Regions from separate parts of the Micromonospora sp. NPDC049047 genome, predicted to be linked through region 3. Evidence: riboswitches for the same ligand, from Rfam matches in the RefSeq annotation. Region 3 holds a riboswitch; each other region holds the start of a gene.

Region 1 (4,137 bases), on a different contig from region 3:
GGTGTCGGAACCGGCCGGCCGGGTTGAGGGTGTATTCGTTGCGCCGTCCGACCCGGGTGCGGTGCAGGTAACCGCCGGCTTCCAGGTCGGCGACGATCGCCTGCGCGGCCCGTTCGGTCACCCCGACCTCGGCCGCTACCTCGCGGAGCCGGGCGGTGGGGTTGCGGCCGATGGCCAGCAGCACGTGCCCGTGGTTGGTGAGGAACGTCCAGTTCCGCCCGCCGCCGGTCTCGCCCGTCGGGGTGCTCGCCATCGTGTGACCGCCTCTCCGGGCGTCCGCCCTGACCCTGGGAGTCTCGCCCCCCGTGCGTCAGGTGGATTACCCAGGGTGCGAACCGACGTCAACCTATGAAATCTAAATCACGCATCCCTTGACGCATCTTAGGGTGCGTGTGACGGTGGAGCCCGAGCCAGCGCCGCCGCCGGCCCGGCTGACAAGCCACCTGACCAGGCCAGACGCGTGAAGACGAGGTGCGGGGATGAGTCGTGCTGGAACTCCCGACGGGCAGCCGGGTCCGCAGCGGAGCGCCGACCGGGCGCCCGCACTCAGCGAGCCGGTCCGGGCGTACGCCGAGCTGACCGCCGGAAACGTGCGCTTCGTCAGCGGCGCCCCACGCCACCCCAACCAGGACGCCGGGCACCGGGCCGCCGTGGCCGACGGGCAGCACCCGTTCGCGGTGATCGTCGGCTGCTCCGACTCCCGACTGGCCGCCGAGATCATCTTTGACCGAGGGCTGGGTGACCTGTTCGTGGTCCGCACGGCCGGGCACACCACCGGCCCGGAGGTGCTCGGCAGCGTGGAGTACGCGGTGGCCGTCCTGGGCACCCCCCTGGTGGTCGTGCTCGGCCACGACTCGTGCGGGGCGGTGCAGGCGGCGCGGGAATCCGTCGCGACCGGCACCCAACCGGCCGGGCACCTGCCGGCGGTGGTAGATGCAGTGCTGCCCAGTCTGCGTCGGGCCGAGGCCGAGGGCGTGGACGACATCGACGGCATCGTCGACATCCACATCGCGCAGACCGTCGAGACGTTGCTCCGGCAGTCGCCGGTGCTGGCCGCCGAGGTGGAGCGGGGGCGCTGCGCTGTGGTGGGCGTGTCGTACCGGCTCGCCGCCGGAGTGGTGCGCCCGGTGGCCGCCGTGCCGGCCGGCTTCGCGACGCTCGGCGTGCCGGCCGGGTCGGCTGACCCGGCTGCTGCCGCCTGACCTGCCGAGGGCCGCCCCGCAGTACGCGGAGCGGCCCTCGGCAACAGGTGGCGCGGGTCAGAGCATCGACATGTGTACGTGGTCGGTGTGGTTCGACGGTCCGCTGTAGGACTTCCAGCCGGTCGCCGGGAACCAGATCTGCCGGTTCCAGATCACGTAGTAGATGCCGAGCCGGTCGGCGTTGCGGATGAGGAACGCGGCCACGTTGTTGCCGTACATCCGGGTGTCGTTGTTGTGCCACGGGCTGAAGCCGCTCTTCTGCAACGACCAGTCGCAGGCGCGGCCCTTCGGGTGCTCGTACGGTCCACCGTTGCGGTGACAGCCGACGAACCGGTTGAATCCGGCGGCCTTGACTTCCTTGTACGCGTGCAGCGTCCGCGGCGTGACGCAACCGGACGTGGTCGGGTCCTTCTCGCTGCAGGACTGCGGCTTCCAGTCACCGTCGGCGGTGCGACCCGGGCCGATCTTGGCGACCTTCGAGGTGGCGTCGACCAGGCCGCCGGTGAAGCCCTTGCCGCCGACCAGGGCGAGCGCCTTGTCGGCCTCGCTCTTGCGCTTGGCCATCACGGCGGTCTGCTTCTGCTGCTCCCGGACCTCGGTGTCGAGGAGCAGTTTGGCCTGCTCGGCGCGGGACTTCGCCGCGTTGACCTCGGCGAGCTTGTTCTCGTTCACCATGTTGATCTCGTCGAGCATCGCGGCGCGCTGGACGAACGTGTCCGGGGCGTCGCTCTCCAGCAGCATCGCGAGCGCGCCGATCCGACCGGTCCGGTACGACTGGGCGGCGATCTGCCCGACCTGTGGTGTCAGTGCGTCCAGGTCGGCCTTGGCCCGGTCCACCTCCAGCGCCAACTCCAACTGCCGCTTCTTGGATTTGTCCAGCTTGGACTTGGCGGCGGAGTAGTCGCGGTTGACCTGCTCGATGAGGTCGGTGATGAGCTTGGGCTCGTCGTCCTCCTCGTGCCCGGATGGTGTGGGGGTCGTCGGAGCGGCGTGGGCCGGGAGAGGCCCGGCGAGCACGGTCAGTGCGGCGATCACGGCCACCACGGGTGTCAACCAGCGGCGTAGGGGTGCCGTCACAATGTTCCCTTCCCTCGACCGCCGACCGGGTTAGCTGACGGGTTCGGGGCGGAAGTGGCCCCTACCGCTGACGCGGATTCACCCCACACACCTGGGTCCCCGGCTCGCCGGTTGGCGATTGGGCGGTGGCACCGCAGGCGCCGCTTCGCGCCTTCATCGGTAACCGGCAGCGAGGTTACCCGAGAGTCGACTCGGTGAGCTACGCCTGGATGCCGACCAAAAGTGTCATTTCGCCATAGCGTTTGGTAACCAGTGACGCGGTTCTCAGGGGGGAGACCCGATCTGGTCACGCTGAGGAGTGTCACCATGCCGTATCCGTGCTCCTGTTCGACTCCGGCCACCCGTCGGTGGCGGTGGATGCGGGCCGGGTCCGCGTCTCGTCCGGCTCGTCGGATCGCGCCGTCCGCGGCGCGTTGAGGGCGGCAAGTGCCTCCGCCGGGTCCGGTTGGGGGCGCGGCCCGGGGGCGTCGCCCGGCGGCGTGGCGTCGACACGTCCGGCCGTGGTCACGATCGCGGCCAGCCCGGTGGTCAGTGGCACGGCGGCGATCAGCCCGAGTGTGGCGACCGCGCTGCGGACGATTTCCTGCGCGAGGAACTCGCTCGTGAGAATCTGCCCGATCGGCCGCGAGTCGGCGGTGAGCAGGAGCAGGAGGGGCAGCGACGCGCCCGCGTACGCCAACACGATGGTGTTGACGGTGGAGGCGATGTGCGCGCGGCCGACGCGGGTCGCCGCCCGGTACAGCTGTATCCGGGTCAGCCCGGGATTGGCGTTCGCCAACTCGGTGACGGTGGCGGCCTGGGTGACCGTCACGTCGTCGAGCACCCCGAGCGAACCGATGATGATCCCGGCGAGCAGCAGGCCGTGCAGGTCCACGTCACCCTGGAACATCGACAGTGTCGTCGCCTCCTCACTGCCGAAGCCGGTGAGGTGGGTCGCCGCGGTGGCGATGGTGGCGAGCGCGCCGGTCAGTACCAGGCTGCCCAGGGTGCCGAGCACCGCGACCGAGGTCTGCGCGGTGACGCCGTGGGTCAGATAGAGCACCACGAACATGATCAGGGCGGCGCCGACCACCGCCACCAGCAGCGGTGATCTGCCGGCACCGATGCCCGGCAGTACGAAGGTGAGCAGGATGGCGAAGCTGGCCGCCAACCCGCCGAGCGCGGCCAGCCCCCGCCACCGGCCGAACGCGACGATCGCGGCAGCGAAGACCACCGCCAGCCACACGAGGGGAGTGCCGCGCTGGTGCTCGGCGATGTTCCAGTTGCTGGTGGCGGGATCGGTAGGGTCGGTCAACTGGACCAGGATGACCTCGTCGCCGACGTCCACCCGTGGTGCGCCCGGACCGTCGGGCACCGGTGTCCGCACCTGCTGGCCGGCGGCGGGGCCGTCGTCCACCCGGACGTCGACAGTGCCGCACGGCCCGGCGCCGGTCCTGGGTGTGTCCTCGGGGCTCGACGGCAGCGGCGGGCACGGCTCGGTCACCACGCGGGTCACCGTGCCGGCGTAGCGCGGCACGTCCGCTCCTCCGTCGGTCTGCGTCGCTCCTCCGCGCGGCCAGAGCAGTGCCGCGGCGAGCACTGTGGCGACGAAGAGGGGCACCACCGTCACGACGAGGATCCGTCGCACCCGGGGCGGGGCGGACGGCGCGGGACGGGCGTGGTCGGAACCCAAGTCGAGACTCCCAACGATCCGGTGCGGGATACGTGTCAGCGGGCCGCGCGGTTCACCGTTTCGACGCGAACGCGCCGGACGGCGGTGCGGTTCGCTGCCTGCCGACCGCCTGATCACTGACGGTCAGTGCGCGGCCGGTCGGCCGCGTCACCACGCCGTCGCGGCGTCCGGATGTGCGGCGGCATG
Region 2 (4,137 bases), on a different contig from region 3:
CGAGCAGGCGGACCGCAAGCGAGGATCGCGCCGCGAACGTGTAGACGCAGACGAGGGGGCCGACCGGCAGCAGCGGGGGCGCGCCGAGCGAGGCCGAGACCGTCGTGGCGACCCCCACCACGACGGCGACCGGGACCAGCGCGCGGTCCCGCCACAGCACCGGGACCGAGGACGCGACCGCCAGCGGCAGCACCCACCAGGCGGGTGGCCCGTCGGCCACGGCCGGCAGCACTGTCGCGGCGACGGCGGCCACCGTGACAGCGAGATTGACGTACCGCTTCACGTCGGCAGTATCGTCCGGCCCGGTTCCTCCGCGCCTCCCTCCACAGGACCAGAACACCTCCACCGCGTACGGCGATCCGCACCGGCCAACCCTCGCCACACGATTGGCGCATGATGACGATCGTCGCCGCGCTCCTCAGTGGCCTGCTCTGGCTCGGCGGGTGCGGGCTGCACCCCGTTGCCGCGTTGACCTGGCTCGCCCCGATCCCGCTGATCCTCGCCTCGGTGCGGGTACGCCGGAGGACCGCGCTCGGCGCGACGATCCTCGCCTGGTCGATCGGGCAGCTCGACATGGTCGGGTACTACCACGGCACCCTGGGCCTTCCGGTCCCCGCGGTCGCCGCCGTGCTCGGCCTCGGCCTCGGCCTGGCGGCCGGCACGGTAGTGCTCGCCCGTGCCCTGCTGCTGCGGGGGCGAACCGTGCGCGCCGTCCTCACCGTGCCGGCACTGTGGGTGCTCGGCGAGTACGCGGCGTCGCACCTGTTCCCGCAGGGGGCGTGGTGGAGTCTCGCCTACACGCAGGCCGACGTCCGGCCGGTCATCCAGCTGACCGCGCTCACCGGCGTCTGGGGCGTCACCTACCTGCTGCTCGCCGTCCCGATCGCTGTCGCCGCCGTGCTCGGCAGCGCACTGCCAACAGGCACCGGCCGGCTCGACCGCACCGCCCTCGCCTGCCTGCTCGCCCTCCTGCTCGGCGCCGGCGGGTGGTCGGCCTGGTCACTGGGTCGTTCAGCCGACCCGGCCGAGCCGCTTACCGTCGGTCTGCTCGCCCTGCGGCAGTCCACGGACGGGCTCCCGATCGACGAACCGTCCGGCCGGGACCTGCTCGCCCGGTACGCCGCGCGGGTGGCGGACCTGACCGCCCGTGGGGCACGGATCGTGGTGCTGCCGGAGAAGGTGTTCGCCGTGACGGACACGACCCTGCCCCTGCTCGTGGACGCGCTGCGGCAGGCCGGGGCCCAGATCGTCGTCGGCACGGTGCTGTGGCGGGCCGGCACGGCCAGCAACGTCGCGCTGGTGCTGGACCCGGATGGCGGCGTCACGACGTACCAGAAACAGCATCTGGTCCCCGGCCTGGAGGAGTGGCTGACGCCGGGCGACGACGACGTCATCGTGAACGGGCGGTTCGGCGTTGCCATCTGCAAGGACCTCGACTATCCCGGCCTGGTCCGGCGGTATCGGGCGGAGGGCGCCTCGGTGCTGCTCGTCCCCGCCCTGGACTTCACCTCCGACGGTTGGCTGCACGGTCGCATCGCAATGGTCCGGGGTGTGGAGAACGGAATCACAGTGGTCCGCGCCGCCGAGTTGGGCCGGCTGACGGTAAGCGACGGCGGCGGCAGACTGCTGGGTGACGTCAGCGCCGGTGACGCGGAGTTGCTGGTAACGGCCGCTCCGACCACCGGATGGGGCACTGTCTACTCGCGTACGGGAGATTGGTTTCCGTTGTTGTCCCTGGTCTTGTTGGTCGTCGCCGTCGAGGGGTCGGCGTCTGGCTCCAGGAGGACAGCTGATCGCAAACGGTCCATGGTGGTCACTGCACAGAGTCACCAGGCCCGCAACCGCTGAGCGGACTCTCCAGCGTGCCCCGGTGAAGAAGTTCACAGGGGTTGGGCGATCGTCACCGACCGTGCCTAACGTCGGTCGGGTTCGCCAACGCGGACACCACGGCCGGCAACGCCAAATCCTGCCCCCGGTCGTCGGAACCCAGTCACCGGGCAGGAGCGGGGGACCCACACGTTCCTCGGTGCATGTCACCTCGGGGTGAAGCCGCCACCGTGCGGCCGGGCTCCTCGGCCCGAACCCGACAGCTCACCTCGCCGGCGTGGAGGAAGCTCACATGACGTCTGTCTACACCCCCCGTCATCGACGGGTCACCACCCGCCGCCTCGCCGTCGGCACCCTGGCTGTCGGTGCGGTCACCGGCGCCGTCGCCCTCTTCGGGCCGGCCGCCCCGGCGCAGGCCGCGGTCAACTGGGACGCGATCGCCAAGTGCGAGTCCGGCGGCAACTGGAAGATCAACACCGGGAACGGCTACTACGGCGGACTGCAGTTCTCCCAGAGCACCTGGGCCGGTTACGGCGGCAAGAAGTACGCCGCCCGCGCCGACCTGGCCAGCCGCGGCGAGCAGATCGCGATCGCCGAGAAGGTACTCGACGGGCAGGGCATCGGCGCCTGGCCGACCTGCGGCAAGAAGGGCGGATCGACCGGCGGCTCGGCCACGAAGTCGACCAAGCCCACCACCAAGTCGACCAAGCCCACCACCAAGTCGACCAAGCCCACCACGAAGTCGACCAAGCCCACCGAGCGGCCGTCGCGCGGCGAGCAGCCGGCGACCCGCAGCCACGAACGCACCGCGCCGACCACCGGCGGCCAGACGTACCTGGTCAAGCCGGGGGACACCCTGTCGGAGATCGCTGACGGCCACCGGGTGACCGGCGGTTGGCAGGCGCTGTACGAGCACAACCGGCAGCTGATCGGGGCCGACCCGGGCCTGATCTTCCCGGGTCAGCGGCTCAGCCTCTGATCGTTTCCCGACGCAGCGGCTCAGCCTCTGACGGATGACACGCGAACGCTCGGCCGGATCACCGGCCGAGCGTTCGTGCGTGTGATGCCAATCAGCCCCGCGCGCTCGTACCCCCGGGGGAAGGCCGTCACGCCGCGGACGCGGACGCCTTCGGCCCTCGGTGCGACGTGACCGGACCGGCGTTCCAGCCCCACCGGGGAGCCGGTGCGCTGCTCTCCCCGGACCAACCCGTGCCGCCCTCCTCGCTGTCGCCGCCGTCGGTGGTCGTCTCGACCGGGGCGGGTGTGCTGCGGGCCAGGCGTATCGACTGCTCGGCGCCGGCGCGGGCCGCACAGGGCCAGGACTGCCCGGCGCACTGGAGGTTGCGGCAGTGACCCTCGTCGTCCGGCTCGTGGGCGCTCAGCACATCGATCGCCAACTGCCAGAGCAGCGGGTCGGTCACGTCGTGCGGGCGCTCGGCGTTGCGGCTCACTCGGTTGCTGGTGTCGTCGGACATGCTGGGTCCCCCCTTGTCAGGCTGTACCCCCCAAGGGTCACCCGTCAGCCGCCGGCTAAACCGCCGACCTGCTGTGATGTGTCTCCGATCGCACCTCTTCGGATGGACACCGCACGCAGATCGGTCAATCCGGCAGCAGCGGCATCTCGACGCCCGGCTCCCGGCCGAGCAGCACCGCCCGGGTGAGCGCCGCCGATCCGAACCGGTCGCGGACCGCGTCCACAGCGGCGTCCAGCTCCGCACCCGGGTCGCTGTGGAACGGCAGCTCCGGCTGCACCGGGCTGTCGTCCAGATTGCCCACCGAGACACCGATCAGCGTGACACCACGACTGTCGATCTCGGGCTGGGCCGCCCGCAACAGCGCCCGCGCGGCGGCGAGCAACGGGGTCGTGTCGGCTGTCGCCTTGTCCACTGTGTGCGAGCGGGTCGCCCGGGTGTAGTCGCCGAAACGCAGCCGCAGCACCACTGTGCGCCCGGCCCGCCCGGCCGCGCGCATCCGCCGGGAGACCCGGTCGACAAGGCCGGCGAGGATGGCGTCCAACTCCGCCGGGGCGTGCGGGCTGCGGCTCAGTGCGTGCTGGGCACCCATCGATCCGCGTCGTCGACCGACCTGCACCGCGCGTGGGTCACGGTTGTGCGCCAGGGCGTGCAGGTGCCGCCCGGAGCCGGACCCGAGCAGAGACACCAACGCGGCCTCGCCGAGCCGCGCCACCTCGCCGACGGTACGGATCCGGTGCGCCCGCAACTTCGCCGAGGTGACCGGGCCGACGCCCCACAGCCGCTCGACCGGCAGCGGGTGCAGGAACGCCACCTCGGCGTCCGGTGCGACAACCAG
Region 3 (4,137 bases):
AACCCTCAAGCATCGACGTACGGCTGGACCGGCTGTTCCGGGTCTTCAACAACCACCTCTACACCCACATCGACCCGGCGATGCAGCAGGACGACCTGACGTCGGCGGTCGAGGTGCCCGACGGGGAGCCGTTCGTGCTGCACCCCGGGGAGTTCGTGCTCGCCTCGACACTTGAGGTCATCTCACTGGGCGACCAGCTCGCCGGCCGGCTGGAGGGCAAGAGTTCGCTGGGGCGGCTCGGGCTGCTCACGCACTCCACCGCAGGCTTCATCGACCCCGGCTTCTCCGGTCACGTCACGCTCGAACTCTCCAACGTGGCGAACCTGCCGATCACCCTCTGGCCGGGCATGAAGATCGGGCAGCTCTGCATCTTCCGGCTCTCCTCGCCGGCCGAGCACCCGTACGGCTCGGCGGTCTACGGATCCCGTTACCAGGGGCAGCGGGGCCCGACGCCGAGCCGCGCCTGGCAGCACTGGCGCACCTGGCCGACCCGCTGATCCCGTGACGACGAGGGCCCGCCGCGACGAATCGCGACGGGCCCTTCGGTCAGCACCCTCGATCAGCCTGGGCGGCCGTAGCTGTGGATCGGGCCGTCGTCGACCTTCTTCATCTTGATCGGTTGACCGGCCTGCGAGGCGTGCACCACCCAGCCGCCGCCGACGTACATGCCGACGTGGTGGATGTCGCTGTAGTAGAAGACCAGGTCGCCGGGGCGCAGGTCGGCCCTGCTGACGTTCTTGGTGACGCGGCTCTGCGCGGCGGCGTTGTGCGGCAGTGACACCCCGGCCTTCGCCCAGGCGGCAAGCATCAGCCCGGAGCAGTCGTACGAGTTCGGGCCCTCGGCACCCCAGACGTAGGGCTTGCCGATCTGCGCGCAGGCGAACTTGACGGCCGTGCCCGCGGCGCCGCCGGGATAGCTGCCGGGGCAGGGAGCCGGGCGCAACGGACCGCCACCACCGCTGCCGTACACCTTGAGGCGCAGCTTCTGCAGCTTGTCGATCTCCTCGTTGATCTGCTTCTTCTTCGCCGCCAGTTGCGCCTCGGTGCGGGTCAACTGGGCCACCATCTGGTCGAGTGGCGCCTTCTGCCCGGCCAACTGGTCGCGCAGGTCGGCCACCTCGCGGACGTCCTGCTGCTGGTTGTGCGCGAAGCGGTCGAGCAGTTCGAGTTGACCGACCACCTCACTCGGTGACCGGCTGCCCAGCACCGCGTTGACGGTAAGCACGTTCTCGCCCTTGTAGGCGCGCACGGCCAGGGCACTGACCTTGTCCATCGCGGCGTCGACCTGACGCTCAAGCGGGGTGATCCGGGCGGCCAGCGCCTCGGCCTGCTTGCGCTTGGCGGCGAGGTCGATCCGGGTGGCGTTGTGCTGTTCGATGATCGGCTCGAGTTTGTTCCAGTCGGCGTCGATCTGGCGCTCGATCTCGGCGACGGACGGGTCGGCGTGGGCCGCCGTGGCGCTGCCGGTCAGGACGACGGCGACGCCGGCCAGTGCGGCGAGCGCGGTGGTGAAGCGGGACCAGCGTGGACGCGGCACGATCGACGTCGGGCCGGCTGCTGCCGACCGCTCGGACGACGGCCGCGGGGCATGGAGTGCCACCGGGGTTCCGTACTCCTTCTTCCTGACCGCCTACCGGGTTAGCTGACGGGTTCGGGCGGGAAGTCGGCGCCCTACCGCAGTGGCTGCGGATTCACCCCGGGGGACATGGGTCCCCGGTTCGTTCGGAAACGACTCGGCGGTGTCGGTCCGTTACCGCCCGGGCTGGACGGAGCTGCTATCGGGCCGACGAATGACCAGAGTAGAGACGCTCGTTACCACTTCGCAACCCGTGCGGCCGTGACACTCCGTACCGATCCGAGAGGGTCACCGACCGTACGTGAAAATTTCTTTCCCTACTGATCGATGGATGGAAAGGTATTGACGCGGACTCCCGGCCGGCGCGAAGGTGACCTCACCTTCACCCGCGCAATACAGGGGGTTCAATGCATCGTCCAACCCTGCTCGCCGCGACGGTGGCCGCCGTGGTCGCCGCCGCGACCACTGTCCCGCTACCTGCCAACGCCACTGCCGCACCCGCGACCGACCGCCAGCAGCAGTACGCCGCCGCGGCCGCCGAGTACGGCGTACCGACCGACGTGCTGCTCGGCCTCTCCTACCTGGAGTCCCGCTGGGACAGCAACGCCGGCACCCCCAGCACCAGCGGCGGTTACGGCCCCATGCACCTGACCGACGCCCGACACGTGGCCGCGCTGCCAGTGGGCGGCCACCACGACACCGGCACCGAGGACCCGCGCGGCGACGACTCCCGTACCGCGCTGGCACCTGCGCCCCGGCCGGCCGAGGACCCGGCGCCACCCGCCGCCGCGTTGCAGACCGTGGACGCCGCCGCCGCGCTCACCGGCGCGACCCCCGACGCGCTGCGCACCGACGCCTACGTCAACATCCGGGGCGGTGCCGCGCTGCTGGCGTCGTACCAGCGGGAGTTGGGCGCGCCGATCGGTGCCGGCACCGACCCGGCCAGCTGGTACGGCGCGGTGGCCCGCTACGCCGGCGCGGACAGCGCCGACGCCGCGGCGGCCTTCGCCGACGAGGTCTTCACCACCATCGGCGCCGGAGAGTCCCGGGTGACCGACGACGGGCAGCGGATCGCGCTGCCGGCCCGGGCGATCCGCCCGCAACGCTCCTGGCTGGACCGACTGGGTCTGCGCCGGCTCGCCCGCCCGGACGGGCTGGAATGCCCCCGGACCATCTCCTGCGAGTGGATTCCGGCGCCCTACGCGGCGTTCGGCGACGGGGACTACGGCAACCACGACCTGTCCGACCGACCCGCCCGGCAGAAGATCGAGTACATAGTCATCCACGACACCGAGGGAAGCTGGGCCACCACCCTGCAACTCGTGCAGGACCCGACCTACGTGAGCTGGCACTACACGCTGCGCTCGGTGGACGGGCACATCGCTCAGCACGTGAAGACCAAGGACGTCGCCTGGCACGCCGGCAACTGGTACGTCAACGCCAAGTCGGTCGGGTTGGAGCACGAGGGCTTCGCGGCGCAGGGCACCTGGTACACCGAGGCGATGTACCGGACCTCGGCGAAACTGGTCCGGCACCTCGCGCTGCGGCTGGGCATCCCGCTTGACCGCCAGCACATCATCGGCCACGACAACGTGCCAGGCACCACCGCCGCGACCGTCCGTGGCATGCACTGGGACACGGGTCCGTACTGGGACTGGACCCACTACTTCGAACTGCTGCACGCACCCCGGTTGGACACCGGCACCCCGGCCACCGGACTGGTCCGGATCGATCCGGACTTCACCACCAACCAGCCCGCGTTCGTCGGCTGCGTCACCGCCGGGGTGCCGTGCGCGCCGCGCGGCTCCTCGGCGGTGGTGCTGCGCTCCGCACCGGCCGCGGACGCGCCGCTTGTGAATGACATCGCGCTGCGCCCCGACGGCACCCCGAACACGATGGAGGTGTCCGACCACGGTGCCCGTGCCTCCGCCGGCCAGACGTACGCGCTGGCCGGCCGGCAGGGTGACTGGACGGCGATCTGGTACCTGGGGCAGCGGGCCTGGTTCCACAACCCGGCGTCCACGCCCACCGCCAGCTGGACCGTCGGCCTGGTGGCCACCCCGAAGCCCGGCCGGACCACCATCCCGGTGTACGGGCGGGCCTACCCGGAGGAGGCGGCCTATCCGGCCGGCGTGCCCTACCAGACGATCTCGCCACTGCAGTACACCCTGGCCGCCGGGCAGCGGTACGCCGTCGGCGCGGTGCTGCCGGGCGAGTACTACCGGGCCAGCACCGTCGACGGCTCGTCACCCGGTGACTGGACGGTGATCCGCGGCAAGAACCGGTACGCGCAGATCCAGTTCGGCCACCGCATCATGTACGTCGACCTGGCCGACGTGCAGCTCCTGCCGTCCCCGGTGGGCGCACCCCGCTGAGAACCACGACGGCCCCCGGTCGGAATGACCGGGGGCCGTCGTCGCGTGGTGGGGATCAGCCAGGTCGGCGGAAACCTGCGACCGGCATGGTGTTGATGCTCGACACCTGCACCGGTTTACCGGCACGTGGGGCGTGCACCATCTGGTTGTTACCCAGATAGAGCCCGACATGGCTCAGGCCGGAGT
Region 4 (4,137 bases), on a different contig from region 3:
TGCATCCGCTTCACCCAGCTCACCCACGTCCAGCTGCACCATGGCGACAGCGACAAGGCGCCGAGCGCCAACCCGGTGTCCGGGATCTTCGACCGGATCTTCGTGGCCGGCCCGGCCGCGATCGACAGGTACGCCCGCGCCGGGGTGCAGATCCCGGCGGACAAGTTCGTGGTGGTCGGCCGCCCGCAGGTCGAGTCGATCCAGGTACGGTCCGAGCCGGAGCCGGGGATGGCGCACCCCACGGTGTTGTACACCCCGACGTGGACCGGGCATCACGCCGACGCCGACTACTGCTCGCTGCCGGTGGCCGAGGGGCTGCTGCGTCGGCTGCTGGAGCGCGGCGCGACGGTGATCCTGCGGGCGCACCCGTACACGACACAGAACCCGGCCTCGGCCCGCCAGTTGGGCCGGCTCACCGAACTGCTCGTCGCCGATCGGGCCCGCACCGGCCGCCAGCACGTCGTCGGTGCCGCGGCCCGCGAGCTGAGCCTGACCGAGTGCGTGAACCGGTCGGACGCGCTGGTCTCCGACGTGTCCGGGGTGATCTCGGACTACCTCTACTCCAGCAAGCCGTACGCGGTCACCGACATGGGCGACGAGGGTGACCGGTTCGCCGAACGGTTCCCGCTTGCCGCGTCGGGTTACGTGCTGCGCCGGGATCTGTCCAACCTGGACGACATGCTGACCGCGCTGCTGGACACCGATCCGCTGGCCGCGGAGCGCTGGGCCACCCGCCGACGCTACCTGGGTGACTTCCCCGCCGAGGCGTACGCCGACGCGTTCCTGACCGCCGCCCGCCGGGAACTGGCGGCAACACAGGACCCCGCCGCCGAGCGCGCCCGGCAGCTCTCCCCTCTGGCCTGACCCGGACTGTCGGCCCACCCGCCCCGGGACGCTCAGCGGTACGGGTCGAGCAGCGCCAACACGGCCGCTGGGTCCTCCACGTGAGCGTTGTGCCCGAGCCCGGGCAACGTGGCGACCGGTACGCCGTACTCCTTGAGTTGTTCGTCGGTGACCATCGGGTCGTGCTCGCCGCGCGCCAGCACCACCGGCACGTCGGTGGCCGCGAGCAGCGCGGCCAGGTCGGGCTCGCCGACGGCGAACGCGGTCGGGTCCATGGCCAGACGCCAGCGACCGTCGACCTGACGAAGGCCGGCGTCCACCACCGGATGGTCCGGCGGGAGCAGACCGGTCAGCCCGGAGACGCGCAGGTAGCGACGGGCCGCCTCGGTACGGCTGGCGAACCAGCTCACCGGGCGGGCGGCCAGCTCAGCGGCATGTTCCAGCTCGGCTGGTGACCAGAGCGCCTTGATGCCCAACCCGACCACCGCGTCCACCGGCATCCCGGCGTCGCGCGCGGCCAACGCGAGGCCGACCACGCCACCCAGCGAGTGCCCGAGCACGACGAGCCGGTCGTCGGGGGCGAGTGCCTGCGCGATCCGCTGGGCGAAGCCGGCGAAGGAGTACGACGGCAGCGGCGACGCCCAGCCGTGACCGGCGAGGTCCGGTGCCAGCCACCGACCGGGCCAGTGGTGGGCCAGATGCGGCGCCCAGGGCAACCACACGTCACCGGTCGCGCCCATCCCGTGCAACAGCAGCAGGACCGGCCCTCGACCGGCGTGACCACCCGATTCATCCACCACGGCCGCAGTCTCCCACGGTTCCCGGCCCGGTACGAGAGTCGTCGACGGGGCGTACCGCGGACCGCCGTGGAAGACGCAGCGGGCGCCGGCCCCTTGTGGGGGACGGCGCCCGCTGCGGTCCAGCGTGCCCGGGTCAGGCGGAGTAGCCCCGGCTGGCGATCCAGTTGGCCAGGTCGATGGTGGTGATCCAGTACGACGGGTCGGCAGCGTTGGCCGAGTCGGCGATGCGCACCGTACGGCCGTTGTCCTTGTAACCCACGACGGCGATGTAGTGCCCGCCGCCGTAGGAGTGCCAGCCGCCGTCGGTGTCGGTGGCGTCGCCGACGACGTTCGCGACAACGCCCCGGCCGTCGGTGATGGCCTTGACGACATCGGCCTGGAGGCGGTCCATCTGCGCCGGGCTGGGCGCGCCGGCGAACATCCGGGTCCGGTACGGGGAGCCCTTCACCTCGGCGTTGAGCACCCGGGTGGTGTCCTCGGCCGAGTTGGTGCCCATCTCGGTGGTGCCCAGCTCGGCGCCGAGTTCCTCCTGGGTACGGTCGATCCCGGCGGCGCTGAGCGCGTTACGGGTGGCCGCCGGACCGCAGTTGTAGTAGGTGTTCTGCGCCTGGTACTCGTAGTCGAGCACCTTGGTCGCGGGCGGCTTCGGCGGCGTCGGCTTACGGGTGAGGTCCGGGTTGCTCGTGGCCTTGGCGGCGGGCGCGGCGGCGCTGGTGGCCGGGGCGGCGCTTGTCGGCGCTGCGGTGGCCGACGGGGAGGCGTCGCGCACCTCGCCACGGGAGGCGGCGACGTCGCTGCGCAGCTCGGCGACTGTGGTCGCGGTGCGCTGGTCGGCCGGCGCGTCGTCGGCGGTGGTGAGCAGGGTGCCGGTGGTGCCGGCGATCACGAGGGCCGCGGCGGAGGCGGCGATGATCTGGTACGGGCGCTCGGTCGCGATGCGACGGAGCTGACGCTGCAGGGTGTGCTTCACGGGGTCCTCCACGGTCGGGGGGAGAGCGGCACACCGGGGGCCGGACCGGCATCCGGGCAGGCGCCAGCGCGCGGACTGTGGTCCGCGGATGGTGAACCGCTCAGGGGACGCCCGGCGGGGCCGGGCGGTTAGGCGATGACCCGGGGGTCAGCTCACCGTCGCTTGACGAATGAGCGGGGGCACCGCTGCGCCGTGGAGGCGAGGGAACAGCCGAGGGGTGGGGAGGTGCTGCACGAGAATGGAACTCCTTCCGACACCGCCTACCGGGTTAGCTGACGGATTCGGGCGGGAAGATCGCCCTACCGCGGGCCGATGCTCGCGGATTCACCCCGGACTTACTGATGGGTCCCCGGTTCGTTCATCACGATTGAGCGGGTCGGCGCGGCGTCGCGTCTTGCGATCGATTACCGCACCGGACGGGACGACACTACTGGCCCAACCACACGGTGCCAAGCCAGGCCCACCTGCGTAAACCCGAAACTGCACGGCAATTTCTGCGCGTATTGCCGATGACGTGACTCGATGGGACAAGCGGTTACGGCGACGCCTACGGGCCACAACCGGACAGGTCGCCGAGAGTGCGGCCAGAACGCCGTGAACAATCGAGCCGAACGTGCCGGACGCCCGATTCTGGAATCCCGTGAGCGGGCTCACATAACGGATCGGGCTCAACCCACACGGGCTGGGCGCCAGCGTGCCACGACGGCGGGACGCACCGCCCCGCGGACCAGCCGGCGCGCGGGCGCCCGACTCGGCCGCAGCCGGGCCGCTGCCGCTGCGGCCTCCTCGGCAAGGCTGCGCGCCGACTCGGCGGCCAACTCCGCAGCCCGCCACAGGGCCCGCTCCGCGTCGGCGGCGGCCTGGTAGTCGGCCCGTCTCTCCTCCCGGATCGACCGACTGAGCAGCGCTTCCTGCTCGACCGGGTGCCGCCGGGGGTCCCAGCCCCGCCGGTGTCCGAACACATCGCTGAGCTGGGCCATGCTCAGGTCGCCACGCCAGTACGCCGCCATCGCCGCGCGGTGCAGGTAGCGCTCCCGGGCGGCGTACTCAGCGGGGGTGCGGGGGGTGTCCGGGGTGGGTAGCGCCCCGCAACCCGCGAAGCGGCGGGCGGCCGTGTCCGCCTCGTCGTACCGCGTCCAGGCGCGTTCCACAGCTTCCTGACTGGTCAGCCAGGCATCGCGTCGCCGCTGGGCCGTCCTGGCCGCGCCAGCGGCGGCGACGGCGACCTCCTCGGCGTACCGGCGTCTGTCGAGGAGTTCGGCCGCGGCCACCTCGCGCGCCGTCGGTGCGGCCGGGGACGGGTCGTCGGTGGGCCGGTCCCGTTCGGGCCGGGCGACAAGCACGGCCAGCACGCCCAGCGCGAGCAGGAGCAGGGCCGACCAGATCGCAGCGGCCTGCGGCACCTCGGTTACGAACTGGTAGAAGACGGCGGTCTCCATGGTCGGCACCTCGCGGAGGAAACAGAGCGATGGGGAGCCCCGCCGGCCAGCGGGCCACGGCGGGCCACGGATCGGCGGGAAGGCG

What was found. Region 3 has a riboswitch for cyclic di-AMP ahead of AB0B86_RS06730 (NlpC/P60 family protein). Riboswitches for the same ligand answer to the same signal wherever they lie in the genome.
Region 1: it holds a riboswitch for cyclic di-AMP, as region 3 does, so the genes downstream of both, AB0B86_RS04400 (hypothetical protein) here and AB0B86_RS06730 (NlpC/P60 family protein) in region 3, are expected to answer to the same signal.
Region 2: it holds a riboswitch for cyclic di-AMP, as region 3 does, so the genes downstream of both, AB0B86_RS31425 (transglycosylase family protein) here and AB0B86_RS06730 (NlpC/P60 family protein) in region 3, are expected to answer to the same signal.
Region 4: it holds a riboswitch for cyclic di-AMP, as region 3 does, so the genes downstream of both, AB0B86_RS25510 (C39 family peptidase) here and AB0B86_RS06730 (NlpC/P60 family protein) in region 3, are expected to answer to the same signal.

What each region holds. Positions count from the first base shown of each region.
Region 1 covers NZ_JBEZEY010000002.1:300,231-304,367, forward strand. Annotated here, with positions in the region: gene AB0B86_RS04390 (MarR family winged helix-turn-helix transcriptional regulator) at 1-253, opposite strand, end outside; gene AB0B86_RS04395 (carbonic anhydrase) at 480-1,202, shown strand; gene AB0B86_RS04400 (hypothetical protein) at 1,260-2,279, opposite strand; cyclic di-AMP (ydaO/yuaA leader) riboswitch at 2,284-2,414, opposite strand; gene AB0B86_RS04405 (YibE/F family protein) at 2,581-3,951, opposite strand.
Region 2 covers NZ_JBEZEY010000031.1:42,371-46,507, forward strand. Annotated here, with positions in the region: gene AB0B86_RS31415 (histidine kinase) at 1-283, opposite strand, end outside; gene AB0B86_RS31420 (nitrilase-related carbon-nitrogen hydrolase) at 394-1,848, shown strand; cyclic di-AMP (ydaO/yuaA leader) riboswitch at 1,948-2,120, shown strand; gene AB0B86_RS31425 (transglycosylase family protein) at 2,120-2,806, shown strand; gene AB0B86_RS31430 (hypothetical protein) at 2,934-3,302, opposite strand; gene dinB (DNA polymerase IV) at 3,427-4,137, opposite strand, start outside.
Region 3 covers NZ_JBEZEY010000003.1:234,244-238,380, forward strand. Annotated here, with positions in the region: gene dcd (dCTP deaminase) at 1-497, shown strand, start outside; gene AB0B86_RS06730 (NlpC/P60 family protein) at 560-1,600, opposite strand; cyclic di-AMP (ydaO/yuaA leader) riboswitch at 1,614-1,749, opposite strand; gene AB0B86_RS06735 (N-acetylmuramoyl-L-alanine amidase) at 1,984-3,951, shown strand; gene AB0B86_RS06740 (NlpC/P60 family protein) at 4,007-4,137, opposite strand, start outside.
Region 4 covers NZ_JBEZEY010000019.1:116,386-120,522, forward strand. Annotated here, with positions in the region: gene AB0B86_RS25500 (CDP-glycerol glycerophosphotransferase family protein) at 1-864, shown strand, start outside; gene AB0B86_RS25505 (alpha/beta fold hydrolase) at 897-1,643, opposite strand; gene AB0B86_RS25510 (C39 family peptidase) at 1,777-2,625, opposite strand; cyclic di-AMP (ydaO/yuaA leader) riboswitch at 2,856-2,997, opposite strand; gene AB0B86_RS25515 (hypothetical protein) at 3,282-4,052, opposite strand.